DNA from 3 places in the Aliiglaciecola aliphaticivorans genome. Region 3 is predicted to be linked to each of the others. Evidence: predicted binding sites of a transcription regulator. Region 3 holds the regulator's gene; each other region holds the start of a gene.
The links. Region 3 encodes sigma-54, which starts transcription at its own class of promoters, with help from an activator protein. Its sites were predicted from a motif close to GTTGGCACGNNNNTNGNNT; they were not measured.
Positions count from the first base shown of each region.

Region 1: a site for sigma-54 is predicted at 4,811-4,829, ahead of ACYVIL_RS21280 (PEP-CTERM sorting domain-containing protein). Genes of this name have one in related genera too.
Region 2: a site for sigma-54 is predicted at 4,143-4,161, ahead of ACYVIL_RS09080 (BON domain-containing protein). Genes of this name have one in related genera too.

Region 1 covers NZ_BAAGTF010000094.1:117,878-129,026, forward strand. The annotation lists gene ACYVIL_RS21265 (MFS transporter) at 1-776, opposite strand, end outside; gene ACYVIL_RS21270 (TonB-dependent receptor) at 896-3,403, opposite strand; tRNA gene ACYVIL_RS21275 (tRNA-Pro) at 4,528-4,604, opposite strand; gene ACYVIL_RS21280 (PEP-CTERM sorting domain-containing protein) at 4,876-5,559, shown strand; gene ACYVIL_RS21285 (phytase) at 5,615-7,582, opposite strand; gene ACYVIL_RS21290 (metallophosphoesterase) at 7,585-8,553, opposite strand; gene ACYVIL_RS21295 (TonB-dependent receptor) at 8,684-11,149, opposite strand, start outside.
Region 2 covers NZ_BAAGTF010000016.1:62,635-73,783, reverse strand. The annotation lists gene ACYVIL_RS09095 (GAF domain-containing protein) at 1-425, shown strand, start outside; gene ACYVIL_RS09090 (hypothetical protein) at 439-1,839, opposite strand; gene ACYVIL_RS09085 (MATE family efflux transporter) at 2,160-3,494, shown strand; gene ACYVIL_RS09080 (BON domain-containing protein) at 3,547-4,107, opposite strand; gene ACYVIL_RS09075 (DUF2254 domain-containing protein) at 4,502-5,824, opposite strand; gene ACYVIL_RS09070 (hypothetical protein) at 5,909-6,082, opposite strand; gene ACYVIL_RS09065 (hypothetical protein) at 6,161-6,355, opposite strand; gene ACYVIL_RS09060 (DUF1328 domain-containing protein) at 6,416-6,592, opposite strand; gene hemB (porphobilinogen synthase) at 6,988-7,986, opposite strand; gene ACYVIL_RS09050 (sensor domain-containing diguanylate cyclase) at 8,018-9,916, opposite strand; gene ACYVIL_RS09045 (TatD family hydrolase) at 9,903-10,700, opposite strand; gene ACYVIL_RS09040 (hypothetical protein) at 10,912-11,149, opposite strand, start outside.
Region 3 covers NZ_BAAGTF010000017.1:27,084-38,232, reverse strand. The annotation lists gene lptA (lipopolysaccharide transport periplasmic protein LptA) at 1-367, shown strand, start outside; gene lptB (LPS export ABC transporter ATP-binding protein) at 367-1,092, shown strand; gene ACYVIL_RS09255 (RNA polymerase factor sigma-54) at 1,154-2,632, shown strand; gene hpf (ribosome hibernation promoting factor) at 2,661-2,948, shown strand; gene ptsN (PTS IIA-like nitrogen regulatory protein PtsN) at 2,967-3,413, shown strand; gene rapZ (RNase adapter RapZ) at 3,410-4,255, shown strand; gene ACYVIL_RS09235 (HPr family phosphocarrier protein) at 4,252-4,527, shown strand; gene mgtE (magnesium transporter) at 4,624-5,982, shown strand; gene ACYVIL_RS09225 (DMT family transporter) at 6,036-6,860, shown strand; gene arcB (aerobic respiration two-component sensor histidine kinase ArcB) at 6,904-9,249, opposite strand; gene gltB (glutamate synthase large subunit) at 10,023-11,149, shown strand, end outside.

The DNA of each region.
Region 1 (11,149 bases), on a different contig from region 3:
CCGACAGCTCTAAGTGAAAAGAACACTGATACAGCATATAAAGCAAGCAACTTATTAGTATCACTGGAATAGCAAGAAAACATATCGTTTACACTTCCAGCATCACAAACTAGATAACTTGGCATCCAGACATAAATAGCACTTTCCGCCGCCACATAAAGAAAGGCTCCAACTGAAAAAGCCATCGCATAAGGATCTTTTAATAATTTCAAACTACTGCCAAGACTGCTGGGTTTAGTATTAACAGGGCGGACAGTTTTAGGGTATTTAACCAGCAAGGCGATTATGATCAATAAAGTGCATAAACCGCCAGCAATAACATATAGCCAAATCCAATCGACACCGTTGCGCAGTAAATAAGCAACTAATAGAGGTCCAATAATAGCCCCCACGCCAAAGAAAGCTTCAGCACCGTTCATTGTCCCAGTATGTTCTTTAGTCGAGCTGGAAATGTCGCCAATTAGCGCTAATGCAGCCGTCTTAAAAATCCCCACCGCTAATCCCGATAGGGTAATTAGACCAAGAATAAAATTGAAACTTCCCCCAATTAAAAACAAATAACAAGAAGCTGCAAATAATGCTAAGCCTAAAATAAGCGTTGGTTTTCGACCAAAACGATCGGCGAGGAATCCTAAAAACAAGCCTGAAAATGCGATTCCCACCATAAATAGAGAATGCAATAAACTCGCTTGGGTATTGGAAACATCAAACTCTAGTTTAACTTCCTTAATAATTTCTCCTACCGAGTCAGATGTCATTGCAAACATCATAAACATCAAGTAAGTCAACCATCTGATTAACAATAGGTTTTTCTGTGATGCAACAGCATTTGACATGGTCACCTCTGCGTATTCAAGGAAAACAACAAGGGCTTGCGCCCCTGTGTTTTCATCAATTAGTTAAACGTATACTTCAACTGAATAGAGCTTGTGCGACCATTAAGAGGACGAGCTCTAATAATATCGCCAACTTGTGCATTACTTTCTTCAGATTCAGTTATTACGAATTGATCCGTCGCGTTATTAATGTTTAATGACACTGAAAAAGCGTCAGAAATATAATAAGTAGCGAACAGATTAACGATGGTATAAGCATTCTGTTTTAACTCATTTGAATCTTGTACAAAATAGTCAGTTGAACCTTGAAAAGTAGCGCCAACAGAGAAATATTCCGAATCGTATTGCGGTGTTAATGTATAGATGAAGTCGGCTTGACGGCGAGGCGTTTTGCCTACTAAAGCTTGATTGAACTGATCTTTACTAATTTCTGCGTCTGTCCAAGTACCATTACCCGAAACCGTAAAACCATTGCCAAAATTATAGCGTCCTTCAAGCTCAATACCGGTAGCTTCATATTCACGAATAAACGTTAAACCACTGGTTACTTCTGCTTGGGTATCTTGGGTGACAGTACTAAAGAAAGTACCATTTAGCATGAAATCGCGAGTCCCGTACTTAATACCAAACTCAAGTTGTTCAGTTTCATCAAAGCCCGATGTAGTGCTTGTTAAACTACCATCGCTATTTAAGGTTCCTGCAATTTGCAATAACCGGTCAGCAAGCGCTCTGCCGCCTTCACTGTAACGTGCAAACATTGTCATGTTGTCGCTATAAAGGTATGAACCCCCAACTGAAAACGAGGTATTATTAGCATCATAATTGACCATTTGACTGGCAGCTCCAGCACGGTTCAGGTTAATTACCCCCCCACCAAAGCCAAAACCATTCGACGCAGACGCATCTTCGCTATTTCCTGCAATCACCCCGTCGCCATTAATATCATAATCAGAGTTCCCACCACAGCATGAGTTAATTAACTCACCATTTGCTCGAACTGAATCACGACGCGCACTGACATCGAACAACCAATCATCGCCAAGCTCAAAACCAATGTTGATATAAGGCGCAGTTGTGGTGTAATTAAGATCCCATTCCCAGGATAAAAAGCTCGGTGCCCAAAGACCATTATTGACTAGCGGCTGTCCATCGGCATCTTCAATATGTAAGTATTGAGAATTGCTACCATCCACCGTTTGGATGAAGGTGTTCCAACTATTCCAGCTTGCTGCAATGTCTTGTTTTGAGTAGTAATAACCCGCTGTTACCGACACTCCATTATCAAATTGCTTAGTCAGATTTAAATCATTTATGACGTTCCCCAAATCGTTCAATGAGGTATCGAACAACAGGTTTAGAAAAGCCAATCCATTGTATTCGTTTCCGGCACCAGGACCATTAGCCAGCGTTACTGAGGTGGAGGCACAATTAAATGAATTACCATCGCCATCTAAAGCCGAATCACAAATAGCAGAGGCCATATCATTGGCCGATTGCGGTCCATATGCACCGAAAGTGTCGGTAAATGGAGAAATAAAGCTACCAGAAACATCTGACATTCTGAATCGGTTGATTAAAAACAATTCAGGCGCAACTTCTAAATCAACTTCAAATCCGTAGGAAGTTACCTGAGACTCTATACCATCGGTAAGATCACGGTTTACTGGATTTCCAAACGAATCAAATGTAGATACATTCGTTGTATAAGCAGAGTGCAAAGTTTGACTACTTGCATCAAAATTCTCAACCGGCCCATAATCGCCATTAGCGTTAACTTTTACCGGTGCAGGCAAGTAGGTCGTTACTCTGTCATCTAAGTTTTTGAAGTAAAAACGGATATGACCGTTATCCAATACTTTGGTAATATTAAACTTAACTTGACCGCCCTGATCACCATTGTAACCAGTTTCACGGGTGCCCTCACCACCACGAGCAAAGCCACCAACATGGAAATACAGATCATCGCTAATTTCGCCACCGTAGGAGAAGTCTAAACGAAACTCTTCATAATCCACGCCAAAAGACGCGCCAATAGCACCGCCACCAGACTCACCTGTTTTGCTGATCATATTGATTACGCCACCCGGTGAGTTACTTGCAAATGTTGAAGCTGAGCCACCGCGTACCGACTGTATTGAACCAACTGACCAATCATAACGCAGGAAATTATCGGCATTACCAAAGTTGATATCACCATACTCAAGAACGGGTAATCCATCTTCCTGTAATTGCATGAATTTCGAGCCCCCTGTGGCCAGAGGAATACCGCGGATAGTAATGTTTGCATTACCGCCACCTCCTGAGGATTCGGCGCGGATACCTGGCAGCCCTCGAAATACTTCAGCTGTCGAGCGCGGTGCCAACTTAACAATGTCGTCTGGGATCAGAGTACTTACTGATACTGAAGCCTCCTGAGCCTCGACGCCAGTAGGCACTGCCGTCACAACGATAGTTTCAAATTCTTGCTTTACTTCGGTGTCTTCAGAGTTTTGTTGTGCTACTGCGGTATTATTTATCGCAAAGAGCACTGCTAGGGACAGTGTTGATCTTTTGTAGTTAAAGCTCATGTTGAGTGCCTCATGTTAAGTTTATTATTGTATATATATTGGTAGATCTGTTAATTCTAGTTTTTAAGAAACGATTTACTTAATCGATTAAGTAAATGTTAGTTAAATGGACGCAGATTGTAAACAAAAATTTAACATGACGATGAGGAATAATTTTATCTGATTGTTATTATTAGAAATTTAGTTAAAAACAAATTCGTTCAAACAGCCATTTATGGCGAATTTATTGTTAGCAGCTTGTTGATTCCAGATATTCTTGGTGCAAGAGTCACAACGCGTATTTTGCGATTAGTTTGGTCTTTAGGCTGAGGGCTGACAGCACCTTCTCGGGGCTAAAGCTCCCGACTACAGGATATAAAATCGATAGCATGGTCTTTAGGCCATAAATGATAAGGACACATGTAGGGGATAAATCCCCCACCTACAACACCGAGGGAAGAATACAGCCCCCTGTAGCATGATCTTTAGGCCATGGATGATAAGGACACACACCTAGGGGATAAATCCCCCACCTACAGGATATAAAACCGGTAGCATGGTCTTTAGGCCATGAAACATGAGAACAAAAACGCAAGGGATAAATCCCCCACCTACAGGATATAAAATCGGTAGCATGGTCTTTAGGTCATGGATGATAAGGACACACACCTAGGGGATAAATCCCCTACCTACAGGATATAAAATCGGTAGCATGGTCTTTAGACCATAAATGATAAGGACACACACCTAGGGGATAAATCCCCCACCTACAACATATAAAATCGGTAGCATGGTCTTTAGGCCATGGATGATAAGGACATACGTAGGGGATAAATCCCCCGACTACAGGATATAAAATCGGTAGCATGGTCTTTAGGTCATGGAGGATAAGGACACATGTAGGGGATAAATCCCCCACCTACAAGATATAAAATCGGTAGCATGGTCTTTAGGCCATGGATGATAAGGACACATGTAGGGGATAAATCCCCCACCTACAAGATATAAAATCGGTAGCATGGTCTTTAGGCCATGGGGTAGTGACCCAAAAGGTGACCCAATGGCTTTCTTGTGTTCAATAAATTAGGGATATTCTGATATGGAAAACGCTTGAGAGTCAAGCTAGATAAGGGGAGCAGATTAATTGGTCGGTGTGAGAGGATTTGAACCTCCGACCCCTGACACCCCATGACAGTGCGCTACCAAGCTGCGCTACACACCGACCGAGCTGCGCAGTTTACTTATTTTTCGACACTTTGCAACGACAAATATCGATTGAATTGTTAACTGTTGATAGATTGACCAGTTTTTCCTTTCATTTAGCTTGTGTTCATGTCTTTTCAAAGAATTATGTCAATTTTTTTAACACAAATTACAACTACTACCACGAAACAATTTACAAGTAATTTAAGAACAAGCAGTTAGCACTTTGGCAGTATTTTTGCTTATTTTTTGCACAAAGACGTAATATTGTTATGTTAGAGGACAAATCAATGAAATTATTTCCCAAGATTTTGAGTATAGCTTTGTTTTTCAGCCTATTTAGTTTACAAGCCCACAGTTTCCCTGTGTATTGGACTGACTGGATGAGTGAGGATAGTGCTTCTTCTGCAACTGGGCAATTAGACATTGGCGGTAGTATAATTGATGTCACGTATACGAACAGCAGCAGTCACTATTTTGTACAAACCGGCACAGCTACTAACTACTGGACAGGCAATGCTTATACCAACGGTAGCATTGATAATGCACCATTGCCTAGTGAACAAGTAGCATTAGGCGCGGCAGGTGAAGTCACTATATCCTTTAGTTCAGCCATTGAAAATGTCTATATCGCGCTCAATAGTTGGAATGGCCAAAATGTGTTATTCGATACAGAAATTGAATTTGAAAGTATAGGCACCGGCTACTGGGGTAGTGGCACAGCAACCGTGAACGGTGACAATACCGGTTTCACCGCTAGTGGCGAATTGCATGGTGTGGTGCTTGCAGCAGGGAGTCACACCTCAATTAGTTTTACTCATTTAACTGAGTATTGGCATGGTTTCACCATTGGTGTTGCTGGTGAAGCCGAGGTTGTTGAACCAGATCCAAACGATATTCCAGAGCCCTCATTAATTGCAATTTTAAGCTTGGGCTTATTAATGTTAGGTAGACGCCAATTTAAAAAACACTAATCTAAATTCGTTTACTAATATCCAAACAGCCCCGATTTAACGGGGCTTTTTCGTATTACTTATTTAACCATTGTTGTATCAGCTGCTTAATTAACTTTCCATCCACCAGCTTAAAGTTTTGCGGGGCATTGGGTAGCCGATTTCGGCCATCTTGCACCACCAATAAGCCGTCTGGGAGCTGTGAACCTAACGGTTGGGAAGTTAACTCTAAACCATCGGTTTCAGAAACACCGTCGATACCCGCCGCTAAATCCATGTCGATGCGAAAACTACCTAAATAGCGCGTGTTCTCATCTAAGTCAAACACGCCAAAGCTGTTATTACCTTGGCTGGATGCCACCAAATAACGTTTGTCATCGAGATTATAAATGCCCATGCCTTCAACATCGGCCACGAAAGTGTCTGAGGTGGTTGCGATCAGTCTAGCAGCAGCTTTGGTAGGACGAGCATTCACTTGCCAAACACCGGTAGATTCTTCACCATAGTACAGCTGATGATGCTTATCATCAGCCACACAACCTTCAGGCTGGCTGGGCACCCGAAACTCCCGAATTAATTTAGCGTTGATCTTGTCGTTTTCCGGTATTAATAAATACTGTTGAAAACGCCCGTCGGTATCATTTACAAAAACATGAAATTGGTCATCTTGTTGATACATACAAAGGCCATAGAGATCCCGTAAATCTGTTTGAATATCTGACAAATACGCTAAGTCACCACTATCTGGCTGCAATGAGAACAAGCTAATGCTATTGGTGGAACGGTTACTGGCCGCGGCTAAATCGAAAGTACGCTCCCCTAAGGTAAAACCATAACGAATATCCACATTGTTTACGCGCCCTACATTAAGCTGTTGCAATAACTTACCTTGCAAGTCGTACAGCATCATGCCTTGTTTTTTATTGGTGCCAAGCACTCTACTTTGTGCAGGTTCAGAGGTATTTACCCAAATAGCAGGGTCATCGGCTGCATCACCAAACACTTCCATGGGCTGTGTTTGAGCATATGCCTTAACAGTGGCAAAACTAGGTTGAGAAGCCGTTTGCTTTGAACTTGGAAAGTTGAGTTCAAGTTGGGAATATGCCGTGTGTTCATCATCAAAGATCCCCAACAACAGTTTTGAAGAGTGGAGCACTCCATTCGTCGTTTCTGGTTTTTGTATCCCGGGTAAAGGTATAAAACGAGTATTTTCTCGGTTCTGTCCATGTATAAGCCACACACCTTGTTGATCTGGGGTGCTGAGTAACACATCACCGTTTTCTAGCACGTCAACATGGGTTATTTCCCCTTGTAACTGGCCAAAAGGTTTAACTGCAGCCACTAAGTCTCTAACAAGTTCCGCCTCTGGATCAGCGGGATACTGCCACAAACCAATATTCTCTTCGACTAAATACAAAATGCCTGCTTGGTCATCTACCCCACAGCTTTTAGTTTGAAGGGTACCGATAAATTCATGGACAGGCATGTCGACTAAGGTTTCAGAAGTACCATCAACCACAATACGTTGCTCCACCGTGCCTTGGGCGTCGGCGATAAATACTGACAAGTGTCCTTGGGGCATTTGATACCAACAAAGTGCCTCCACCTGCCCTTCAGGGTGTGCAAGGGTCGTCAGCAACGATAACTGTTTGCTTTGCCAGTCCAGACCGAGCACCAGTATTTCTTGATTGTTATTGTCGTTGGTTGTTATTAAGCCAAAGGTGTCATTGCCTATTTGGATATTATCCCGCCAATCGAGCATTTCCATGTTACCGGCAAAGGTACTGAGGATCTGTCCATGTTCATCAACTAATGAAATGCCATTAACTTCGCTAGTTAACAGCCAATATTGCTGTTTATTGTGCAAAATAGGTAACGCGGACTTACCCGCCACCACTTGCTTTTCGTCGGCCAATAGTGGACGCGTTTGCTTAATTTCGGTTGGATGATGGGAGTCGGCGGCTTGCCTGGAGGTGACCGCAGTTTCGGTTTGACAGGCACACAGAACAACTGAGGCCGCAATCCATAAATAAAGTGATTTCATATTTATTCCTTGCCAATACTATAGTGATACAGGCGCTCGCCTGCGGCGCTAACAAATTGTACTAGCATAGTGTCATCTCCCACGGAGACAGTTAAAAACCCGGCTTGGCTAATAGCATATTGCGTAAATTCTCGCTGCTGCACCGGACGTAGTTCCGATCCTGCACCAGACACAAAGTGCTCTACCTGTTTACCCTCAGGGCGATTATGTTGTAAGTCATGTTCATGGCCAGCGAAGTAGGCATCCACCTGGAACTGTTCAAAAATCGGTTCCAATACCTGCTGAATTCCTGCGGTTTTACCATAACGTTTACCGCTGGAATACAAAGGATGGTGTCCAATCACAATATTCCATTTAGCGGTAGAATTAGCTAATTTCTGTTTAATCCAGTGTAACTGCTTTTCACCATCTTGCTTTTGGGTTTCGGCATATTTAGCACGAGTTTTGTACTCGGGATTAAGCGGATTAGTATCAATAAACAAAACTAACATATGGCTGTTATCACCCACCGCAAAGGTTTTAGCATAGTAAGGCGCGGGAAATTCCCAACGACGACTGCGTTTAGAATAATCTATTTGCGCCTGCCAATTACCACGGTAATCGTGATTCCCCAATGTGGGGTACCAATCTTCAAATAAATTCGGGCCATTATATATTTGTTCAAAGGAGGTTTGCCAATACGGGTCGTCTACTGAGGCTATACCGTTTGAGTAAAAGTTGTCACCGGTTGTCGCAATAAACTCACCATCAAGGCGCTGCATGGCAATGTCCATCATTCTAGCCACAGGCTTTTGCTGATAATGACCATTGCGGCCCCAATCCCCCAAAATCAAAAAGCTAAGACTATTTTCAGGAACCTCAAGGGCTTGCACACTATGGGTATTATAAAAGTTCTGATCATAAACCTGCTTGGCAAAAGCATCGATGGAACTTAAACATAACCCCAGCAGTAATAAATATCTAATTAACATTGTTATTCCAGATTACGAAATAAGACAAACGAGATTTTCAATACATCATCTCGTACATTGAGAACTGTGAAACGACAGCTCAATACCTTAATTGCGAACACCCCATTAAAGGATGTTCGCTTTATGCAAGTTACAACATCCAACTAAATCCAAGTTCAAACGTCCGACCGTATTCTTCATACTGCGCATTGATGCTGCGCTGGTCGAAATAGTTGTAGAAGCCTTCATCGGTGATATTAATCGCATTGAAGTACAGGTACATGTTCTGTTGAATAAAGTACTTACTGGTAAAGTCGAGTTGCTGGTGATCATCTTCCATACGGATTAAATCGCCATCTATTTCTTCTAAGTTTTCGCTTTTGTAGGTCATGGTTAAACGTAAGCTCATTAGGTTACTTTCATATCCAACAGTGAAGTTACCTATTTTGTCCGATTGATTTGGCAAAGATGTTTCAAAACGCTCACCGTCTAATAAAGTGGTGGCGTCCGAGCTTGAGAAGGTACCATTTGCAGATAACAACAAACCGTTATCGAAGGCTTTTACCCAAGATAATTCAAGTCCGCTGACCTTAGCTGATTCGCCATTAATAGGTTGCATCACTTCATCAAAACCGTCCCATTCTGGTGAATCAGCGACGTCAGCAATGATCACAAAATTGTCTATATTTTTGTAAAAGTACCCTGCCGAAAGCACGCCAATATCACCCGGATAATATTCTAAGGTTAAATCAAAGTTATCAGACTCAAATGGGTTCAACTCAGGGTTACCCACTTCTGCTTCGCGCTCGGTAATAAATTCTCCTTCGTCCTCTTCGGTTTTAGATTCAATAATTTGAAATGCCGCCGCGTCTTCGAATTTAGGACGCGAAAGGGTTTGGGTAAACGCTGCTCGGGCAATGAGTTTATCGGTGAACTCGTAACGCAAATTCAAACTGGGTAATAAGTGATCGTAACTTCTATCGCTTTCCCACGGCGTATTAACAACCTCTTCTACGTCAGTTTGTTCATTTTCGATGAGCTCTACACGCATACCCGAGGTATTGAAATCCGTATCTTCGTAGCGAACACCTGCTACCACAGTTAGTTTTTCCCACTCGTAGCGTCCCATAATGTAAGCGGCAAATATATCTTCGTTACTCACATAGGACGCGCCATTAGATTCAACTTCGGAATCCAGTTCGGCCAATTCGAAGCTAGTGTTGTTTTGGTTAAAGTAGTTACGTAAACCTGAACGATTTAAACCGGGTCCAAAATCGCCTAATCCCCAATCTGGCTGATCAACTGAAAACATTGTGGGGTCGATGTCATCAAAATCACCATCGTAAATGAAGATGTCTGCCGTAGTCGTTTTTTCTCGCCCACGGTATTTGGCCCCAAATTTCAGCTCAAACGAGCCATCTTGTAAATCAAACAAACGGGTAAAATCCGCTTTGAGCATAGTTTCAGTATCTTCGGCAAGACTCTTTTCTAAACTCACTTCATCCAATTCATAATTCGCTAAATCCATCGCGGCGGCATCTTGGGTGATTTGCGGGATCTGCCCCTGCATATCAGAATCGATGGCCATTTCCTCACCCACGAAGGTGTAATACAAGGCTTGAGGATCATCCTCATCGGCTTTTGAATAGCCCACTTGGTATTCAACTAACCAATCATCTAAGTGATGCTCACCACCAGCAGATATAGATAAGATGGTTTGTGTCTCTTCACGATCTTTACTGCCGCGTTCAATTTCTGAATCTTCGCCATCGAATGTAAAGGTATTGGCCATACGATATTCATCATCGGCAAAGCTGCTGTAAAGGGTGCGTAAATAATAACGGTTGTTAAAATCAGGACGAAAGTCTAAATTCACCGCAGCACCGATGCGCTCCCTTGAAATACTGTAATAGCGTTGCTCTATTTCATCATCACCGTTGGATTCAATATTGTCTGAACCAAAGTCACGTTTTGCATATGATAATGCAGCAGCCACCCCAAACACATCATCGAAGACATTGGTGACACTGCCAGATATTTTTGGACTCATTTCATCCCGCAGCTGATTTTGACTCCCCTGCACATTAACGCTGGCGCTGGTACCCTGGCGGTCAAATGCACTTAAACTTTTCACTTCAATGGAGCCACCGATGGCGTCGGCATCCATATCAGAGGTAACTGATTTAGATACCTCCAACCCTTGGATCAACTCCGAAGGGATGACATCTAACGCCACAGAGCGCACACCGCCTTCAGGGGACGGCACATTGACGCCATTGATGGTGACATTATTCAGGTTTGGATCGATACCGCGAATACCAACAAAGCGTCCTTCGCCTTGGTCTCGCTCAATGGATAAACCCGGTAAACGCTGCAATGCTTCTGCTGCGTTCTGATCTGGAAATTGACCAATAGCATCTGCCGATACAATGGATTTGATACTGTCTGCAACGCGTTGCAGGTTAATCGCACTCGCCTGCCCTGCTCGCTGACCGTATACAATGACATTTTCTAACTCTTTAGCCGGCGCTCCTACGCTAATGTCTTGTTGCAGAATTTTTCCACCGCGAATAGTCACAGGCACTTCGATAGTGGGTGTACCCAAATATTTCACTTC
Region 2 (11,149 bases), on a different contig from region 3:
AACAACTTGCTATCGCTATGTTAGATCTAGATAACTTTAAAAACGTAAACGATACCTTAGGTCATGAAGCCGGAGACACAGTACTGATTGAGTGTGCCAAACGTATAACAAGCTGTATTCGAAATAATGACATTGCCGCTCGCTTAGGTGGAGATGAATTTATTGTGGTGTTTATCGGCACTTCATTACCTAAAGATGTTGAACAGGTTGCTAAAAAACTATCAGAAACTCTAGCTCAACCATACCAGCTCAAAGGACAAGAAGTTTTTTGTACCGCCAGTATCGGAATTGCCTTGTTTCCTAAAGATGCACAGAGTGTTGACGCCCTTTTCAGAAATGCTGATCAAGCTATGTATACCGCTAAAACTCAAGGCCGCAATGCAATTCACTACTTCAATACAGACATGGAAGCAGTTAAAAACTGAGTTGGTACCAATCTTACCACTCCACCAGCCCTAAGCTTTCACGCAATTTTAAAATGTGATCTGGGGCGCCTTCTCGGTCGAAGTTGTCGTGCCAACGCCAGTAGTTAGTGTGGGTGAATAAACGGGGATATCTTTTAGGATACGCGGCTTCTACATCAATATCTAAAATCGGCGAGTCTGGTTGTTCTTCAGACACTAAGTCTTTTGAAATTTGCGGGTTAGCAAAAGCTCTACTCACAGGACCAGAAATTAAATCACCATAGAAAATATTAAAGGGTTTAGAGTAGATATTGGTCCATCTTACTAAACTAAAGACAGCGCCATGATGCAAAAATTTATTATCGGCTGTTTGATAATAATAGTGTTCGTTCTCTTTCACTGGAGGCGATGTTGGGTATTCTCGGTCTAACTTTCTATCCACGAAATCCATCTTATTCTCAAACAGTAGAAAATCTGCATAGGTCAAGGGACTGCCAATAGTGACCAAATCAGATACTAGCCACTGGGAGGTTTCGCCATTTTCACTGTGCGCTTCAGTGTCGAGTTTTAACTGCTTGAATAGTTGACGTTGTAGTTTACGGTATTCCTCCCCTCTAGGTAGATGGTCTATATCTTCCATCGCATGAATCAACTCTAATGCATCACCGGACAGTGGTAAGGATTCACCAGCAGCATTTTTGAATTTGTTCTTACGTGCCCAATATTGGGTTAAAACATCGTAAGCAATAATTGACCCTAAGCTATGACCAACCAGTACAATGCGATCGTACTTTCCAGTTTTAGCAATACTCTCCAGTAATTTAACGCCACCATCTCTAATCTCTTTCCTGACTTTAATATTCGATGGTGTAGCGGTAATGTATCTGGCTACATCACCTAAATAGCTGACGATTTTAGCCACGGCGATGCCCAAGATAAAGAGTAAAACGGGGCTAATATAGTTCTCGTAAATTTTATGCAGACTTGTCCCTCCTTGCTCAGCATCTGCAGGCTCGAAAAAATTGATGGTGATTAAAATGACACCTATGGTAATGATTAAGGCCCACAATAAATAGATCATTGGTTTCAATGCAGAAGGATAATCACTTGGTTTGCGACTTAATACGGAAAACACCCACCCGCGAAGATGTTCGAGTGTGGTTCCAACCGTATGATGGGCCCAGTAATATTCAAAAAAGTCCACTCGCGATGCAGTGCCTTTGTCGGGGTTATTTTTGATAGTCGCGTAATCAGTGGTCAGCCGGCGATGTTCGAACGAACCAGATACTTCACTGGGCTTATTCCAAAATCGAGTATTTTCTAAATTGGTATCTTTCACCCAAACTGACTTTACGAATTCTCTCACCGTTTCCATTGGCCGCTGTTCGCCAATACCATGCACTAACACTACCGCTTGTTTTTTTGTTGTCGACATCAAGATTCCCTCCCTTTTCTAACAACAGTATAAACTTTGAGCAATTTTTCGCTAACTAATATTTAAACTTTACACCAATTTCATTTTTCTAGGTGGCTACAGATACTGATGATAGTCAATAATCGAAGAAAATTGCTTTCAATTTAAGATTAAACAGGTAAATCAGTCATTCCCTTCCTTAGTTACATATTGCAAGCGCTGTGGGATAATACGACTTCGTGCACCCCTGAACCTCATCTAAAATAATTTGATTGATAGTGTACATACCCTTTACCTGTATCAACCTTAGGGATTTGACGCGTTTTGAAAAAGATAACCCATTGATAAACTCCAATTCTCATATTAAAAAAAATATGGCACTGGCGTGGCCACTGGCTTTTAATGCCTTGTTGGTCCAATCCATGCTGATGATCGATACTTTATTAGTTGCACCTTTAGGTGAACTGCCGGTCGCCGCAATGGGAATTGCAACGACTATTGTTGCCTTTGTGTTGGGAATTGAAATCGCCATAGGTAATGGTATTCAACTTCTTGTTGGTCGAGCATTTGGCTCTAAGAGCCAAGCCGAACTAGCTATTGCATATTGGTCAGGACTCATTATCAATCTATCCACCGCATTGGTTTTCATGCTGGTTCTTACTTTTTTTAGTTCACAATTAGTTGGGAGTATTACTGATAATCCCGAACTGGCCAAACTGACCGAATCCTATATTTCAATAACAAAATACATCGTTTTAATCACCGCCTATACACAAGTCTGTACCGCATTTTGTAATGGTATAGGCAATACCAAGGTTCCTCTTAAAGGGTTTTTGATCGAGTTACCTATCAACGCCCTTTTAAGTTACTTCCTAATAAATGGCGTCGCAAGTTATGGAGGAATGGGTCTAGAAGGGGCAGCCTGGGGGAGTTTAGTATCCGTATTTTTAAGAGCAGGATTTCTGTTTTTAGCGCTTAAATTCAATAATAAAGTGGATATTACCTATCCTGCGAATAGACCTTTGTTCAGCGAAATTCGCCCTCAATTTGCAGAGATATACCCAATTGCCGCAAACTTTTTTGTCCTTTTTATCGGCGCTACGGTTTATCAATTATTATTTGCTCAGTTGGATCTATTCGCATTTGTCGCCATTACCCTTATCTTTCCTTGGATACGCGCTGGCACACAGTTTCCAAACGCATGGGCGCAAGCATCCGCAATCAGTATCAGTCAGGCTTTAGGTCAAATAGGCAAACAAGAACTGAACGCTTTCATTTCTAGATGTATAAAAATAGGCATGGTCATTTCAATTTTTATCGCTTTGCTATTTTTAATCCTTAGTCAAAATATCCAATTTATTTATCCGGATATTGAAGTTGAAGTTCACCAGGCGCTCATAGTCATAGCGCCGTTATACGCCATTCTTCCAATTATCAGAGCTTATAATACTGTTAGCGGAAATATTCTTCGTGCCCTGGGAAATAGCAATCTTGTGCTTAAAATTCACTTTATCACTCAATGGGCGATTTCGTTGCCAATATGCGCCCTGTTGATTTTGTACTTTGAGGTTTCAATATTTTGGGCTTTTGCAATGATCCCGTTAGAGGAGCTCCTTAAAGTGATTCCGTTTCATCGTTACAAAGAGTTTTATGTAAAGCGCTTAATTGCTCCATAAAAAAAGCGCCAAAGGCGCTTTTTGATTATGAAATTATTAAGTTTCGCTGCTGTTATTTACCAATAGTAAGGTTTGAAACAACATTTTTTACATCATCAGTATTTTCCGCGATGGTAACCGCTAACTCACGCTCAGCATTTGAATCTAACTCTCCGGTGAGCGTCACGATACCGTCTTCAACTTCTACTTCGATATCAGTACCACTAACTTCTGACTCAAAGAGTAATCGCGTTTTGACGACTGACTCGACTTTAGAGTCTTTTAGTGTCTGCATGATTTGCGCAGTATCAGAGTCATCTGAGTTGTCATTATCTGTGATAACGGTTAGTTGATTATCGACGTCTTCTACGCCATCTAGGGATATCATCAACTCTTCTGCTAATGCTTTATCTACTTCGGTATCGACTTTGCCGGTTAAAACAATAACGCCATCATTTACGTCTGTATTAATATCGAAAGAATCTAGATTGCCATTAAACAATAAAGTGGTTTCAGCTTTACCATCAATCCATGCATCTTTTGCGTTATCTGACCAGTCGTTTTCTGCGTTAGCACTCATTGAAGCAGTTGATAAAGCAGCGGCTATAATTAGTGAACAAGTAGTACGTTTCATATCAGTCTCTCCTTTTTGTTTAGACACTTTTAACAATGCCAATTCAATGCCAACTCGTAACTCACTGTTTTTATTGTAATATATTATTAATAACCTACTATTCCCAACTAATCCTATGTAGATTCGAAATACTGAAATGTAATTTCTACAGCATGAAAAATAACAATAGTTAACCGTTATCAGTTGTTAAACCTGGTGGGTCCCCGGACAAAGTTAACTTTCAATGATAGTTAATAAGCTTATTGGCAAAGGAAATTGAGATGGTTGAAGTTGCAAGATTGGAGACTGAAATCAGGAGCTGATGACAGTCAATATACTGTTATGGATGCATATCGGGGTCAGCCAATCTGTCTAGTGACCGTTTATGACAGTCGAACTGCTAGCTATTCAAACGTCATGATTGAAAAGGTTTGGTTTTAAGCTGGTTTTTAACTTTAAGCGCGCTTTGAATGAAATCCTCAGTATCCTTATCAGTGTATTGAACATGTAGTTTTCCTTGTTCAATAGCCTGTAATTGACGGTGGATAACTAAGTAAATGTCCGATTTATCAGTTATCGAAGCAATCCGGAATAAACTTTCGAGTAGACGAATACTTACCGCCACAGAGCTAACAGAGTATTGTCGAATCTGATCAAACGCAGAATTCGCTAAGCCTTCAAAATCATAGGGATTGCGGGACAATCTTAAAATACCATGTTGATCATAATATTTTCCTGAATGTAAATCCTGCTGTGCGATGTTACAAAGCACCATACATAACTTATCTATGCAGGTAATCGCCGTATAAGGATCGTTAACCCCCGGAGACAAGGCACGCACAGCAATTTCTACCATTTGATGAATAGCGTATTCTGGATCTTGAATCGGTGTTCGATTGCTGCCGATAACACAACATTGATTAATTACCTTAGTTAGGGAGTCCTCAATGGGTTTTAAACTATTCAAAGTCGCCAGCTTTGCATCTTTATTTATTAGGTGTCCCGGACGCCAATGAAATTCAATAAAGAGATCATGTTCGCTGGCAATATCCAGTAATTTATCATTACTCAAAAGCTGCAAATAACCGCTTTGTTCAGCATAGATGGTTAAAGTATATGAAAAATTTCGCCTTGTTTCGGCACTCAAATTAGTGCTCAGTTCACCGCATAATAAGGGTTCGATGGCGTGGTTAATTTCGTCGCAGAGTTCTTTAATGACATTATCTGCTTGAATTGAACGTGAAACGTGGTGAATAAAATAGATAAGAACAATCACACTAAAAAGGGTAGCTAAAAGACACCAGATAATAGCTAAGCCCATTTTGATACCCTGATTGGAGTCCAGGCTCATGGAATAAATCAGTACTACACAGTAGGAAAATATTGATATAAAGGTGCCCAATACGACTTGAGTTCCTCTGTCATCCATAAAATTACGAATTAAACGGGGGCCGAATTGAGAGGAGGCTAACGTTAAGGTCACGATTGTGATGGAAAAAGCGATGCTAGTTACCGTGATCATTGAAGCGCCTATAGTATTAAGTAAAGAAAGTAGCGTGCTTTGTTCTGTTTCATATAAAAAAGGTAACCAATCGAGTTTTCCCCAAGCTTGAGCGTGATCAATCCAAACCATTAACCAAGCAGAAGAAATGGAGGTCACAACCATTAACAGTGGAACAAACCAGAAACTAGTCTTTATGGAGTCAAAAAGCTTATCTAGACTGGCTAGGTTGATCATTCACAGCTCCTTTAAAAGCCAATTCCACTGAATTGGTGAAGGTCAGCCTTTCCTTAAAACAGCAAGGAAGGCTTATAAGTCGATTTATTTTTTAGAATTTTTCTTGGCAAACAGTAGCATGCTAATGACTAGTATAATCATAAATAAGCCAAAAGAAGCTAAGAAGGTGTAAATCGGGCTGCCACCAGAAAGTCCTGTGGATGTTACAAAAAAGCCTACACTAATAACTAATGCGATAATAATTAATTTAATGTCCATAAATCACCTCATCTAAAAATTCAAAAGGGCTCTAAGAGCCCTTTCAGTTTGCTTGATAAGACGTTAATCTTTTAAAAATTAACAGTCTTTATCTTCGGCATTTGCGCCTTCTTTTACATCTTCACAAGCATCTTCAAGAGCATTACCTGCATCGGTAACCATTTCGTCAACACTTTCACCAGCCTCTTCTGCAGGTCCTTGCTCACAAGCTGCGATAGCAAATACTGAACCGGCAATGAATAGTGCTTTAAGAGTAAGTTTAAAATTTGTCATGTGTTTCTCCGTTTAATTAATGTTTTTATAAATTGATTTGAATGGTTTTAATAAAGGTCGCTAAACTTTCGGACCTTTACCGCGTAGTGCATTCGCGATAAGGGAAATCACAAGTAAAACTACGAATACAAAAAATATGATTTTAGCGATACCAGCTGCAGTTCCAGCAATTCCACCAAAACCAAATACAGCTGCGATAATTGCGATAACTAAAAATGTTAGTGCCCAGCTCAACATAATATTCTCCTTTTGTTTGTGTTCGATATTTGTAATGCGCTTTACATGCCAACTTAAAACCAAATTATAACCAATTGAATTTTAACAATAATATTTAGAATGGGAGCATTTAAACGAATTCCGGATAAGGTTTCATTTGCAAAAAGTACACTGGATCTAGAAACTTTTTCACATTTTCTGAGTGATTACTCTGGGTGGGAAAGGACTGAGCTGGTATTTCAGTAATAGGGATAGCTTATATTCGCTTAGGGCTGAAGCTTTTTTCACAACACCCTACACATTTAGCTCTTATTGAAGTTGAGCAAGCTATTTGAAATTAAAGGCTATTATTGACCAGGGTGGATTAGCACCACTAAGGAAAAGTGGTGCTGGTAGTAGAGTAGCTTAACGAATAGTTACCTTGCCAGTATCTGCGCAGCTTGCTTGGCAAAGTAGGTCAAAATACCATTGGCTCCGGCTCGTTTAAATGCCAGCAATGATTCCATAATCACGGCTTCTTCATTTAACCAACCGTTATCAAAGGCCGCTTTATGCATGGCGTATTCACCACTGACTTGATAGGCGAAAGTAGGTACCTGGAAGGTATCTTTACAGCGTCTAACGATATCTAGATAGGGCATGCCAGGCTTGACCATAACCATGTCAGCGCCCTCTTTTAGATCAAGTCCAATTTCGTGAAGAGCTTCATCGGAATTAGCCGGATCCATTTGGTAACTATGCTTATTTCCACCTTTGATATTGCCAGCAGAGCCGACAGCATCACGAAACGGACCATAGTAATTAGACGCATATTTTGCTGAATACGCCATAATACAGGTATTGATATAACCATGCTGTTCCAGTGCCTGGCGAATAATACCAATACGCCCATCCATCATATCCGAAGGAGCCACTATATCTGCACCGGCTTCAGCGTGGGATAAAGCTTGTTTGACTAGTACTTCACAAGTTTCATCATTTAACACATACCCAGACTCATCAAGTAAACCGTCTTGCCCGTGAGACGTAAAAGGATCAAGGGCCACATCAGTTAACACGGCAATATCTGGCGTATTCTGTTTCAGTGCTCTTACCGCTCGCTGTGCTAAACCTTGGGGGTTGAATGCTTCACTGGCACACTCTGTCTTAATATCAAGCGGCGTTACTGGGAAAATCGCTATGGCCGGAATACCGAGGTCGATTAGTTCTTTGGCTTCTTCCACCAGTAAATCTATTGATAAACGCTCAACACCAGGCATAGAAGGCACTGGGACACGTTGCTGTGTTCCATCGACAACAAACATAGGGTAGATGAGATCCTTCACGGATAAGGTATTTTCTGCCATCATCTCACGGGTAAAATCATGTCTGCGCATTCTTCTCATACGATTAGCAGGAAACTTTTGTTCGAACATAAAAACCTGTACCTCTTTAAATTTTAAACTCTTAAACAATATCGCGGGGATGTAAATGAATACTTCTGACCCTGTTTCGACCATCTCGTTTGGCTTGGTATAAGGCCTTGTCGGCACTTTCTAGCAGGCTTTTTTCATCATCTACCCCATTTACAATAGTAGAAGCAACACCTGCACTAATCGTCACTTTCAGTTGTAAATCATCCACCTCAGTGACCGTGTTCTCGATGGACTCTCTCAGCTTTTCCCCTAAGGCTTTAGCGCCATCAAAATCGGTATTGGGTAAAATAAGCGCGAATTCTTCACCACCGTACCGGCAAGCATCGTCAGTGGTACGTTTTAGATTTTGTTTTAGCACTTTGGCGACTTTTTTAATAACTTCATCACCAACAACGTGACCATAAGTATCATTAATATTCTTAAAATGATCGATGTCTAACATAATTAAGGATAAATCTGAGCGTTCACGTCGGCAACGTCGAGCTTCGGCTTGGAATTTTTTATCAAAATGTTGACGATTGCGAATTCCGGTGAGGCTATCTGTGCGTGTTTGCTGCTCTAATTCATTATTTGTTTCAGATAATTCTCGCAACGCTATTTCTAGCTCAAGCGTTCGTTCTTGAACACTGTATTCTAGACTCTCTTGTGCTTCTTCTTTTAACTTGAGCGCCTCTTCTTGGGCTTTTCTTGCCATCTGCTCTTCGAGTAAAGCAAGCTCTTGGTTTTGATATTGCTCGTCACGTTGATTGGTATATGAGATAACTAAGACGAACGCTAACATAAAGGTTTTAATCGCCGCGCCTAGCATAACAAAATATTGTGCTGGAATGTTGATATCGAGTAAATTCGCACTTTCTAATCCAGCTAAAAAACCAGCCACAATTAAAACCGACCACGCGAGCAAATATAAACGGGCGAGTTTAAGACCACGCAGCATCAATAATGACGACACAATAAAAACCAAAATGGATGACAGGCACAAGGCCACAAGAAAGTACATGATATAGTAGTAATAAGGAACAATCAGGCTGGCAAGCAACGAGAGAGTCAACCACCAAACGGCATATTTCAGTACTTTGTCTAGGTTTTGACTATGTTTGTACACATCCAGCAATTGTCGGGTACATACACACGCAAACAAAATGGTGAGGGTGGCAAAAATACCAACGCTGCGACCTTGTAGCCACACCCAATCAGGCCAAATGTATTTGAACCCTACGCCATGCATAGTGGCTAGGGTTAATGCAACAGAGATGACATACAAACTATAACTGAGAAAACTGCGATTTCTGGTGGAAACGTAGAAAAATAAATTGCTCAGGGCCATTGCCACCATAAAACCAAAAAACAATCCTAAAAGCAGGTTTTGCTCGGAGGAATAGATTAAATACTGTTTCTCCTCCCACACGCGCAAAGGCAGCTTTACTGTACCGGTAGTTTCAACTTTAACAATCACTGAAACTCTTTTCTGAGAGTCTGGAATGGGAAAGAGTAATTTTTCACTTTCTATCTGGCGAGATTTAAAGGGATAACTGTCCCCTTCGTGATACTCGGAAATTAATTTGCCATTACTGAAAAACCAAACATCCACTTTGTCGAGCATGACATAATTAACTTCTAATAAGGTAGGATGACTACTTAAATTATTTGGCAAGAAAAACTTAAACCAATAAGGTTTTTTGCTCATGCCATAGGCTAAAACCTCAGATGTTTCTTGGTTCCATTGGGCGTTCTGAAAATTTTGTAACTGCTTTATTGAAAGGGAGTTTGTGGTGTCTTCGAGGTAAAGAGTACCTCTGTTTATCTCTAATAAATAATCGCTGGCCGAGCCAAGCTTTGCAATCGCAAATATACTGATTAAGCCCAGTAGAATAACCAATCCAACATACCAAGTTTTGTGCATCCTCACTTGGTTCTTAATCGTTTTCAAAATTTGCGCCTATTGCAAATAAATCCATAGTATTTTGCCAACAGCTTTGCTGCAAGTCCTGAAGTTCCTGATTGCGTAAATTCGCAATAAATTCGGCAATATGCGGGATATTTGCCGGTTGATTATTACGTGATTTTGCTTTTAACGTTTTTGGAAATAAATAGGGTGAATCAGTTTCAAGTAACATTCTATCTGACGGTAACCTTAACACCGCTTCTCTTAACGATTCTCCGCGCTTGGGATCGCACACCCAACCTGTTATGCCAATATAAAACCCTAATTCTAAATAGGCTTCCATTTGTACAATGCTTCCCGTAAAACAATGCACCACGCCGCCAACTAATCTAGATGAATAGGCTTTTAACAAGCGATGTTGTTCAGTAAAAGCATCGCGTTCATGCAAATAGACTGGCAGTTGTAACTCACAAGCTAACTCTAGCTGCTGCTCAAAAATGCGTAATTGTGTTGCCGGGGGAGAGAAATTACGATTGAAATCCAATCCACATTCACCGATTGCAACAATCTTGTTGTTTGACGCCAATTGGCTTAACTGCTGTATATGGTCAGACGGAGCATCTTTTGCGTTGTGGGGGTGTATTCCCGCGGTGGAAAACAAAGTTTGCGGGAATTGTTGAGCGATGGAGTGAACCTCTATGCTTTGCTGAACATCTGTTCCAATTAAGATGATTCCCGTTACGTCTTTACTAACGGCGTGCTCAACAACGTCTGGCAATGACAAACGCTTGTCAGGTAAATTGATACCAATGTCAAACCAATGTGGCAAACTACTAATCCTTAGTCAGTATAAAATTACCAATAGATTTACTGGAATTTTAGACAGCTTATCAATAGCACCTTTGTTAAAACAATTGCTCAATCCAGTAATCTTGGGTTAGATCCAAGTGAACAAATTTATAAAGGTAAGTTTAAATCTTTGTAGTGATGAAACCCAAGGTGACTTCCTTTATCCAATAGCCACCTTGGTTATCCTAATATTAGTTAATCCGTTTTACTCTAATTCGGCGATTTTGACTGTCTTTTCCTAGATGGTAAGAGCCCAAAGCTCCTCGTTCAATGTAGATAACTTCATTGGCCTTCACTTTAAAGTTAGTAGCTTCTTGTTCTCGCCAAAGATGTCCATTATCCAATTTGAAGATAGCGCGCTTCTTCCCATCTTTGGTGACACTCACTACAGTCGCATAAATTTTGTCATCAGTGTTTTCCGGCAGTTTA
Region 3 (11,149 bases):
CTTAGGTGAAGGTAAAGAAATATTTATTGCTCGGGGGGAACCCGCAAAATACAGTCAAACACTAGATGATGGCAGTAAAATTAGTGCTGCTGCCAATGAAATAAAATACCAAGTGTCTAATCGAACATTAACCTTAGTTGGATCAGCTGAATTGAATCAGGATAGCAGCCTTGTTAAAGGTGAATCCATTCAATTCAATATGGAGTTAGAACAATTAATAGCTGAAAGTGACAGCAATGCAGAAGGTGGTGTTACGGCTATTTTTCAACCTGAAAGTATTCGTAAACGTCAGGACGAAAGTGCAAACGAAGAATCCAAAAATTCAGAACAGCAAGACATTAACAAGTTGCAGGATGAACAACCTTAATGGCAACATTAAAAGCAACCAATTTAGCTAAATCATATAAATCTCGACAGGTAGTTCGTGATGTTAGTTTGGAAGTGTCTACTGGACAAATTGTTGGTTTGTTGGGTCCTAATGGTGCAGGTAAAACAACCACGTTTTATATGATTGTTGGGCTAGTACCTTTAGACAAAGGCGATATTTTTATTGACCAAACAGCGTTGACATTGCAGCCCATGCACATTCGGGCTAGAAAAGGAATTGGGTATCTTCCCCAAGAATCATCTATATTTCGTAAACTGACCGTTTACCAAAATATTATGGCAATTTTGCAAACCCGAAAGGAATTGAGTTCTGACCAGCGCGAAGAGCAAGCTGATGCATTACTCGATGAGTTTAATATAAATCACATTCGCAATAGCCTTGGCATGAGTTTATCTGGGGGCGAACGTCGAAGAGTAGAAATAGCACGGGCGTTAGCTGCCGCACCAGAATTTATCCTATTGGATGAGCCTTTCGCTGGAGTAGACCCTATTTCGGTGAATGACATAAAAAAAATAATTCAACACTTGCGTGACAGAGGTATTGGAGTATTAATAACGGATCACAATGTACGTGAAACCCTAGACGTGTGTGAAAAAGCGTATATTGTGAGTCATGGTGAATTAATAGCTTCTGGTACTGCAGAAGAAGTTTTAAATAATCAACAAGTCAGAGATGTATACCTTGGCGAGCAATTCAAGCTATAGTACAGGTATGTTGTTTTTAACCAAAGCTTTGTGGCTAAACAAGTAAGAATAAAAAAACTAAATGAAACCCTCGTTACAATTAAAATTTAGTCAGCAACTAACAATGACGCCTCAATTGCAGCAGGCGATACGTCTATTGCAGTTGTCAACGCTGGATTTACAACAAGAAATACAGGAAGCGTTAGAATCCAACCCCCTTTTGGAAGTAGAGGATGGTTCTGATGTCCCCACTGGGGATTCCGCTCTAGCAGATAGTAATGATAAATTCACTGAAGAAACCGTTTCCGCAAGTTCAGATTCCATTGACACTAACGAAGCGTTAGAAAAAGCGGATATACCAGACGAATTACCCATAGATAGTACCTGGGATGAATATATCAGTGCATCTTCAGCACCCGCATCTATTAGTGGTGGTAGCGGCGGGGATGATGATCAAGTTTTCCAAGGCGAAACCAGTGAAAACATACAAGATCATTTGTTATGGCAGATGCGGCTGACCCCTTTTTCAGAAGTTGATAACGCCATCGCCATTGCAATCATCGACTCAATCGATGAATCTGGATATCTCACCATTAGCACTGAAGATGTGCTTGCAAGTCTCGACCACGAAGATGTAGAGCTAGATGAAGTTGAATGTGTTTTAAAACGCATTCAAATGTTCGATCCTATTGGTTCCGGTTCAAGAACTCCCCAAGAGTGTCTAATGGTGCAAATGAATCAATTTGCGCCTGATACGCCATGGTTGAATGAAGCTAAATTATTGATCAGTGAATATGCAGACCTGTTGGGTAGCAAAGACTACCGAACACTAATGCGTAAAACGCGCTTAAAAGAAGATGAATTACGTGAGGCCATGCGCTTATTGCAAACCTTGAACCCTCGCCCAGGCAGCGCGTTAATAATTAGTGATTCAGAGTACGTCATTCCTGATGTTTCTGTAATGAAGAAAAATGGACGTTGGCAAGTAGAGTTAAATCCCGATAGCTTGCCTAAACTGAATGTGAATCAGCAGTATGCAGCTATGAGCCGCAACGCTAAAAACACCAGTGACAGCCAGTTTATTCGTTCACATATGCAAGAAGCCAAATGGTTTATCAAAAGCCTTGAAAGTAGAAATGATACGCTACTAAAAGTAGCCAACTGTATTGTTCAACAGCAAGTCGGATTTTTCGAGCATGGACCGGAAATGATGAAACCAATGGTGTTAAATGATGTCGCAGAAATGGTGGATATGCATGAATCAACCATTTCCCGTGTTACTACACAAAAATATATGCATACACCAAGAGGGATATACGAGCTGAAGTACTTCTTCTCCAGCCATGTGGCAACAGATTCTGGCGGAGAGTGTTCTTCCACGGCGATTCGCGCGCTCATTAAAAAACTTATTGCTGCCGAGCTTCCAACGAAGCCGCTTAGTGATAGTAAGATTGCTGATCTACTGGCCGACCAAGGCATAAAGGTTGCCCGTAGAACCATAGCAAAATACCGGGAGTCTTTATCGATCCCACCGTCTAACCAACGCAAGAGCCTGCTGTAGGCTCGACAACAGAAGGAATACGCTAATTATGCAAATTAACCTTACTGGCCATCATGTAGAAATTACAGATTCATTGCGAGATTACGTAGACAACAAATTTACAAAGTTAGAAAGGCATTTTGATCACATCAACAATGTCCATGTCATTCTCAATGTCGAAAAGCTTAATCAAAAGGCTGAAGCGACAGTTCATCTTAGCGGAGGGGAAGTGTTTGCAACCTCAGAACATAACGATATGTACGCAGCCATTGACGGATTAATCGATAAGCTTGATCGACAGGTGATCAAGCACAAGGAAAAAATCAAACGTCATTAACCTATATTAGATTATTTAATGGAAATTAAAGACATCCTTTCCTCTGACTGCACAAGTTGTGCAGTTCAGGGGACAAGTAAAAAACGAATTCTTGAAACTATCAGCCTGATAGCGGCAGAAAAGATTGACGGTATTGATCAGACTACCATTTTAAATAGTTTGGTAAATCGCGAAAAAATGGGTAGTACAGGAATCGGTAATGGTATTGCCTTACCCCATGGCAGATTAGCCGGCTTAAAAGACGTCGTTGCCATATTAATCACCAGTGATCCTTCCATCAACTTTGACGCCATAGATAACTGCCCTGTCGATATATTTTTTGCTATTTTAGTACCTGAAGATAAAGCTGCAGGCCATCTGCAAACCTTAGCAACCATAGCAACAAAGTTAAGTGACAAAGAGATTCTTAAACGTATCCGCAGCGCACAAGACAATAGCCAGTTATATGAGGCAATCGTTGCATGAAGCTGATTATTATTAGTGGTCGTTCTGGCTCAGGAAAGTCTATTGCACTGCGCTCTTTAGAAGATTTAGGTTATTATTGTGTTGATAATATTCCAGTTAATCTTCTGCCCACCCTGACCCATACGGTGATGGATGAGTATGATCAAGTAGCCGTCAGTATCGATGTGAGAAACCTTCCTAAGGTATCTGGTGAACTAGTCGAAATTCTTGATTATTTGCCAGCAAACTGGGATATGACCATCGTTTATTTAGATGCCAGTGATGACATGCTAATTAAACGTTTCAGCGAAACCCGCAGACTGCACCCGCTGTCACGTCAAAACAAATCCCTTTCAGATGCGATTCAAGCGGAAGGTCAATTATTAGCTCCTATCGCAGAACGTGCTGACTTATATTTAGATACTGACAAGCTTTCAGTTCACCAATTAGCGGAGTTAGTGCGAGAACGAATATTAGGCAAAAAGAGTTCTAGGCTGGTTTTAGTATTTGAGTCTTTTGGATTCAAATATGGCATACCCAAAGATGCAGACTACGTATTTGATGCACGTTTTTTGCCTAACCCCCATTGGGAACCCGATTTGAAACATTTGACGGGTTTAGATTCACCAGTAGAGATATTTTTAGGTTCCCAGCCAATAGTAACGAAATTTATTTGGCAAATTCAAAACCTCATATCGACCTGGCTTCCTCATTTAGAAAGAAATAATCGTAGTTACGTAACAGTCGCAATAGGCTGCACCGGTGGACAACATCGCTCAGTTTATGTTGCCGAGTCATTAGCAAAAACATTTTCAGCTTCTCACCCTGATGTGCAAATTAGACACCGAGAGTTAAACCGATGAACCGCTTCGAAAAACAAATCGTTATCGTCAATAAGCTAGGTTTACATGCACGAGCAGCCACCGAATTAGTCAAAGTAGCCAACCAATTTGACGCTGTAGTAACACTAGTTCAAGGTGAAAAATCAGCATCGGCAAATAGTGTGTTGGGTTTGATGATGTTGGAAAGCTCTCAAGGCAAAAAAGTCCAAGTTATCAGTGAAGGTGTAGACGCGGAACCGGCTCTGGCGGCGATTGAAAAGCTCATTGTAGAAAAATTTCACGAAAACGAATAACACGTCAGTTTTCAAGTTATGCAAATAATTGCTGACCTGTCGCCCGTAACCCTCTAAACTATTCATAATAGTAGTTTTTTCATCGAGCTGTACTCCATGGCTGAAGCATTAGAGGTTAAACACGCACAACGTCAATTGAAGGCTATCAATAAAGCCTTGGCCAGTGGCCGGTTTATGCATGTCCGCAAAACCATTCACGATTTGCCCGCTTGTGATATCGCTCTACTCCTTGAATCATCCCCAAGCAAGTCTAGAACCGAACTATGGGAAATGTTAGACGCCGATTTTTATGGTGATGTTTTAGAGGAGCTATCCGAAGATGTGCGCAACGGTATTATCGGACAAATGCTTCCCGATAAAGTGGTTGATGCCCTTGAAGATATGGAGATTGATAACTTAGCGGAAACCTTAAGCAGTTTGCCGCAATCCGTATCCAAAGACGTTCTCAAGTCCATGGATGAACAAGACCGTCAGCGAGCGGAAAAGGCCCTGTCATATGGCGAGGACACAGCCGGGTTCATCATGAATACCGATACCATTACCCTGCGCTCTGATGTGAATATTGACGTGATTTTGCGGTATTTACGACTCAAAGGCGAAATTCCCGAAAGCACTGACACTTTTTATGTGGTAAGCAGAAATGACACCCTCATTGGAACTGTACCTGTAACAGCGCTTCTCACCGCATTACCTGACTCCAGTATTGAAGATATTATGGATGAGGAAGCTGAGGCCATTCCAGTTGATATGGCTGAAACAGACGTAGCCAAATTATTTGAACGCTATAACTGGTTGTCCGCCCCAGTAGTCGATTCAAATCGACAATTACTAGGGCGAATTACTATTGACGATGTAGTGGATATTATTCGTGAAGACGCTGAACATTCCATGATGAGTATGGCCGGTTTAGATGACGAAGAAGATACTTTTGCACCCGTACTGCAAAGTACTCAGCGCCGCTCTGTGTGGCTTGCGGTTAATTTAGTCACGGCCCTGCTCGCCGCAGCGGTAAGCGACTTGTTTGAAGCGACCTTAAGTCAGATGGCGGTATTAGCCATCTTAAACACCATTGTACCGAGTATGGGGGGAGTTGCCGGTAATCAAACTTTAACACTGGTTATTCGCGGCATGGCTCTAGGTCATGTGAGCACCGATAACTCAAGGTGGCTAATAAGTAAAGAATTGGCCATTGGCTTTCTAAATGGAGCAGTTTGGGCAATATTAATCGCTTCCGTCATCGCCATTTGGAAACAAGATTGGATGTTAGGTGGCGTGATTGCATTCGCAATGATGATAAATATGGTTGCTGCCGGACTAGCTGGGGCTACGCTCCCCCTAGTGATGAAAAAATTAAAAATTGATCCAGCCCTTGCTGGAAGCGTCATTTTAACCACGATCACTGATGTGGTCGGTATTTTTGCATTTTTAGGCACTGCCACCTTGCTGCTTGTCTAGTCACTGGAGATAAAATTATTAAATCTACACCACAATTAGTCGGATTTATTATTGTGGCATTATTGGCTTTTGCTGGTAACTCTATTTTGTGTAGACTCGCCTTAGCAGAATCAAGCATAGACGCAACGTCTTTCACATTAATTCGCTTAATATCGGGCGCGGCAATGTTAATGCTAATCTTGGTTGTGAAAGGTAATTCCAAGCAAGTCAAAAAGAGTGGCACCTGGCCTGCTAGCTTGGCACTTTTCATTTATGCTGCTGGGCTTTCCTATGCTTATATTGAATTGGATACTGGCGTAGGTGCGCTAATTTTATTTGCTTGCGTACAAATTACCATGCTTATCATCAGTTGGTATTACGGAGCTCGCTTAACCTTAGTCGAGTCTTTGGGTGTCTTGGTTGCATTCGCCGGTTTCATCTACCTTGTATCGCCTGGTGTCGATTCGCCTTCGATAATGGGTGTAATGTTAATGGCCGGGGCTGGTATTGCTTGGGGATACTATTCTATCATCGGGAGTCGTTCATCAACCCCTTTGACTGATACAACGTCTAACTTCATTCGAGCTTCACTCATTTGTTTAATATTGGTCCCATTGTTGTTGATTGAAGCAAGTCAATTTGAAACCATGGGAGTTGTTTATGCACTAGCTTCTGGAATGATCACTTCTGGGGTTGGCTACGCCATTTGGTATAAAGTACTTCCTCACATTCGTTCTAGCGTGGCTGCAGTTTTACAACTAAGTGTGCCGGCAATAGCTGCAGTAGGGGGTTTATTGCTGTTGGATGAGCTACTCACAGCAAAAATGTTAATTGCCAGTGGCGCAATCCTTGGCGGTATCGGATTAGTAATCTACGGTAAACAACAGCAAACAAACTAATCCGGTTCTCGAAGAAAGAAGAAAAGATGATTAATCAGTTAGATTAATCATCTATATTTTTTGAGTTTAGCCAATCATTTAACTTCCCTGTATCCTGCTTTTCAGCCATCTCAAGTTCTTCTACCCAGTCATGGACGTTTTCCCACCATGTTGGGTGATCCCCTTGTTGGATTCGATTCGCAATTTTTTGTACTCTGGCTAAACCAACCGAACCTGCCGCCCCTTTAATTTTGTGAGCTTGAGAACAGACCTCTTCTTTATCATTTGCACTTAAGTTGATATTTAATATTTCCATATAATCAGGCATGTTTTCCTGGAAAACACCAACACTGGTGCGCACCATTTCATGGCCAATGGTATCCACTAACATTTCTAATAAATCCAAGTCCAAAATAGATTCTAGTTCGCTAGGTTTAGCTTCCTCTACCGAAAATTGTGGTATATCTTTTTGATCAACAAATAGGTTATTAAAGACTTCGATTACGCGACTCTTTTTAATTGGTTTAGCGATAACGTCATCCATGCCATTATTAAGATATTCTTGTCGCGTTTTGATTACGTTTGCGGTTAACGCCACTATCGGTGTTTGCTCTACTAAACCTTCTTCATGTAAGACTGAAGCGACGTTAAATCCGGTCATATCGGGTAACTGAATATCTAGCAAAATCAAATCGTATTGCTTCTCACGGGCCATTTTTAGCGCATCTTGACCATTCATAGCGACTTCAACAGTTTGCCCAAGCTTTTCTAATAGGGCCTTAGCGACCATTACGTTGAGTTCGATATCTTCAACTAGCAGTATCTGCAAACCATGAACCAGTAATTCCTGTAATTGCAGAGGCTTGTTATTAATCGTCAGAGGCAGCTCTACGGTAAAGCAAGTTCCCTCTCCTACAACACTATTCACCTTAATTTCGCCATTCATTAAGGTGACCATTTCTTTACAAATAGCCAAACCAATACCGGTTCCTGTGGCAGATTGATGATCTGGATGATTCACCTGATAATACATGGCGAAGATCTTATCCAATTCCGTTTTAGGAATACCGACCCCGGTATCTTTTATGGTAAATTTAACCGAACTGATACCTGGTTTTTCTTCCGTTGCTTCAACGGTTAGATTGACTTTACCTTTCTGGGTAAATTTCACCGCATTAAACAGCAAGTTCCATAAGACCTGACGTAGACGGGTGCCATCAGCTTCAACTTGAAATGGCAGAGGTTCAATAATTTGCGTCTCAAAACGTAAACCTTTATCCGCGGCAAGCAACTGAATAATACTGCCCAATTCATTGGTAAACTCTTTCAACGACACGGTTTTTAGGGAGAGCTCTAGCCTATCGCGATCCAGTTTATCTAAGTCAACTATGTCATTGAAGATATTACCTAAGGTGATACCACTGGCATAAATCGTACTTACCCAAGCATACTGTTCGTCGGATAAATTTGTATCTCGCAGCATGCGGCTTAGGCCAACAATCCCATTCAAAGGCGTACGGAGTTCGTGACTGATGGTGGCAATGAAGGCGGTTTTATCTTTGTTCGCTTTCGTCACTACATTTTCTGCTTGTTTACGCTCGGTAATATCGCGACCAAACGCAAGTAAGCCTAAGCGTGTGCCTTTTTTATCGTAGAATGGCACCTTACGCATTTCATAGTAACGGCGACGACCATCGGCAAATCGCAACCAGACTTCTTCGGTAATACTGGCATTCGTTTCTAACACTTCATGATCACTAGCGACCACTTGCCGAGCGAGATCTTCATCGTATACTTGGTGCGGCGTTAAACCGATTAGTTCTTCTTCGGTTTTCCCTGTCATTTGCTCTGCCACTCGGTTACAGCCGGCAAATTGACCTTCTTCATTGCGGTAATATATTAAATCGGGTGAGGCGTCTATTATCGAGCGGAGCAAGGTAGATAAACGTTTAGCTTGAGACTCTTGTTCAGATTTTTTATTAATTTCACGTTCTAAGTCGTGTAAAACCATCTCGCGTTCTAATTGGGCATTTTTTCGTTGCTCAATTTCGTAATTGAGCTTTTGCACACTTAACTGTAATTCATGATTGCGTAATACATCTTCTTCACGCAATAATTCTAGTTGATGGACGGCTTCAGATAAACTGTCCCTAGATTGCTCCAATTGTTTTACCAGCTTAACAAAAATAGTGAGCACCCAAGGCGCACTCAACATGGTTAAAATGACTGCGCTAATAAAATCCTCAATTTCGACTTCACCACTCATCACCATGCGTATCACATAAGAGCCACTAATAGTAAAAAGCAAAGTTAATAAAACAAAAAATATACTTATTTTGAGTGTGCCGAAACGGATCACAAATCGAGCTACGTCGATTGCCCAAGATTCAATTGGAGCTTTTGAATGCATTTTTGAAATCTCTGAATGAGTAGAAAGTCAATGCTATCAAGAAACACTACCCTAGGTGAATGTTTCAATTAAATTAATATTAAATAAACTGAATTTGTATGCAATTGCTTACCCAAAAGGCTAAAACCTAAGGCTTTTGGGTATAAACTTAGTCTCATTTCTGCCACTAGCTTGAAATTCACATGAACAAAAATTCACTAACTCTTTATATTCACACTAACAATTTAAATAATAAAGGAACGCGACTGGAAACAGGTCCAAAGGGCTATTTAATTCACAATCGAAACAATTAGATATAAATTATTCTCAGCTAGTTCTTTACAGTTATGCAGTTTAATTAAATAATTATGCTATTAGAAAGGACCAACAAAACAGATTGTTACAAAAACAATCAAACAATAAACGTTTTATTAACAAATTATTGTCTAATTTCAGGCTTTTTAAAGTGATTTACTTGATTAAAATAGATTTTATAACCAATTGATTTTATTTCACTTTATTACCAGTAATCGCTAAACATCGAAAAAATTGAATGATTCGCTTGTCGTGCACATTGATTTCTACCTTTAATGTCGGTATTTTGTCAGGCTGCTCGGCTAAAAATTCATAAAAATTCGATAACCGGCTGGTACCCTCAAACAAACGACAAGAAAACAACATATAACCAGCACAAGCAAAACTGACCACAGAAGTCAGGCTCTGTGCAGCTAAATTCCAACGTTAAAGTTGGCATATACAACCTTTCTCAGCCAAAGGTTGAAGGAGTTACGTTAATGAGTTTGTATAACCCAAATGATTCAAAAGACAACTGTGGCTTTGGATTAATCGCGCACACTGAAGGTGACGCTAGTCATAGACTAGTAACGACCGCAATTGAAGGCCTCGATCGCATGCAGCATCGCGGTGGTATTGCGGCGGATGGTAAAACCGGTGATGGTTGTGGACTGCTGTTGCAAAAACCCGATGAGTTTTTCAATTTAATCGCCGAAGAAAACGGTTGGAAATTGGGCAAAAAGTATGGCGTAGGCATGATTTTCCTCAATCAAGATAAGGAAAAGGCACAGATAGCCCGCCAAACCATTGAAGAAGAATTATCTAAAGAAACCCTAGCAGTGGTTGGTTGGCGCGAAGTGCCGGTTGATCATTCGGTTTTAGGTGATCTTGCAGCTCAAGGTGTACCACAAATTGAACAAGTATTCGTCAATGCACCTCCAGGGTGGCGCAAAAGAGATTTAGAACGCCGCTTATTTATGGTTAGAAGACGAGTTGAAAAAAGACTGGCTGAAGACGATGACTTTTATATCGCCTGTCTATCTGCGTTAGTCATGATTTACAAAGGTTTGGTAATGCCTAAAGACTTACCAAACTTTTATTTAGATCTTGCCGACGAACGCTTGAAATCGGCTATTTGTGTATTCCATCAACGATTCTCAACGAATACATTACCTAAATGGCCTTTAGCCCAACCCTTCAGATTCTTAGCTCATAACGGCGAAATCAATACAATTCGTGGTAACCGAGACTGGGCATTAGCTCGTTCGAAAAAATTTATCACGCCTTTGTTACCGGATCTTCAAGATGCAGCCCCTTTTGTTAATACGGAAGGCTCTGACTCATCTTCGTTAGACAATATGTTGGAATTGTTTTTAGCCGGCGGCATGGATTTGTTCAGAGCCATGCGCTTACTTGTGCCACCAGCGTATCAAAACAACAGCACCATGGACGATGATTTGCGTGCTTTCTACGAATTTAACTCAATGCATATGGAGCCTTGGGACGGACCTGCCGGTATTGTTATGACCAATGGTCGACATGTTGCCTGTAACCTTGATAGAAATGGTCTTCGCCCTGCTCGTTATGTTTTAACTAAAGACGGGTTTATAACCTTAGCATCAGAAAT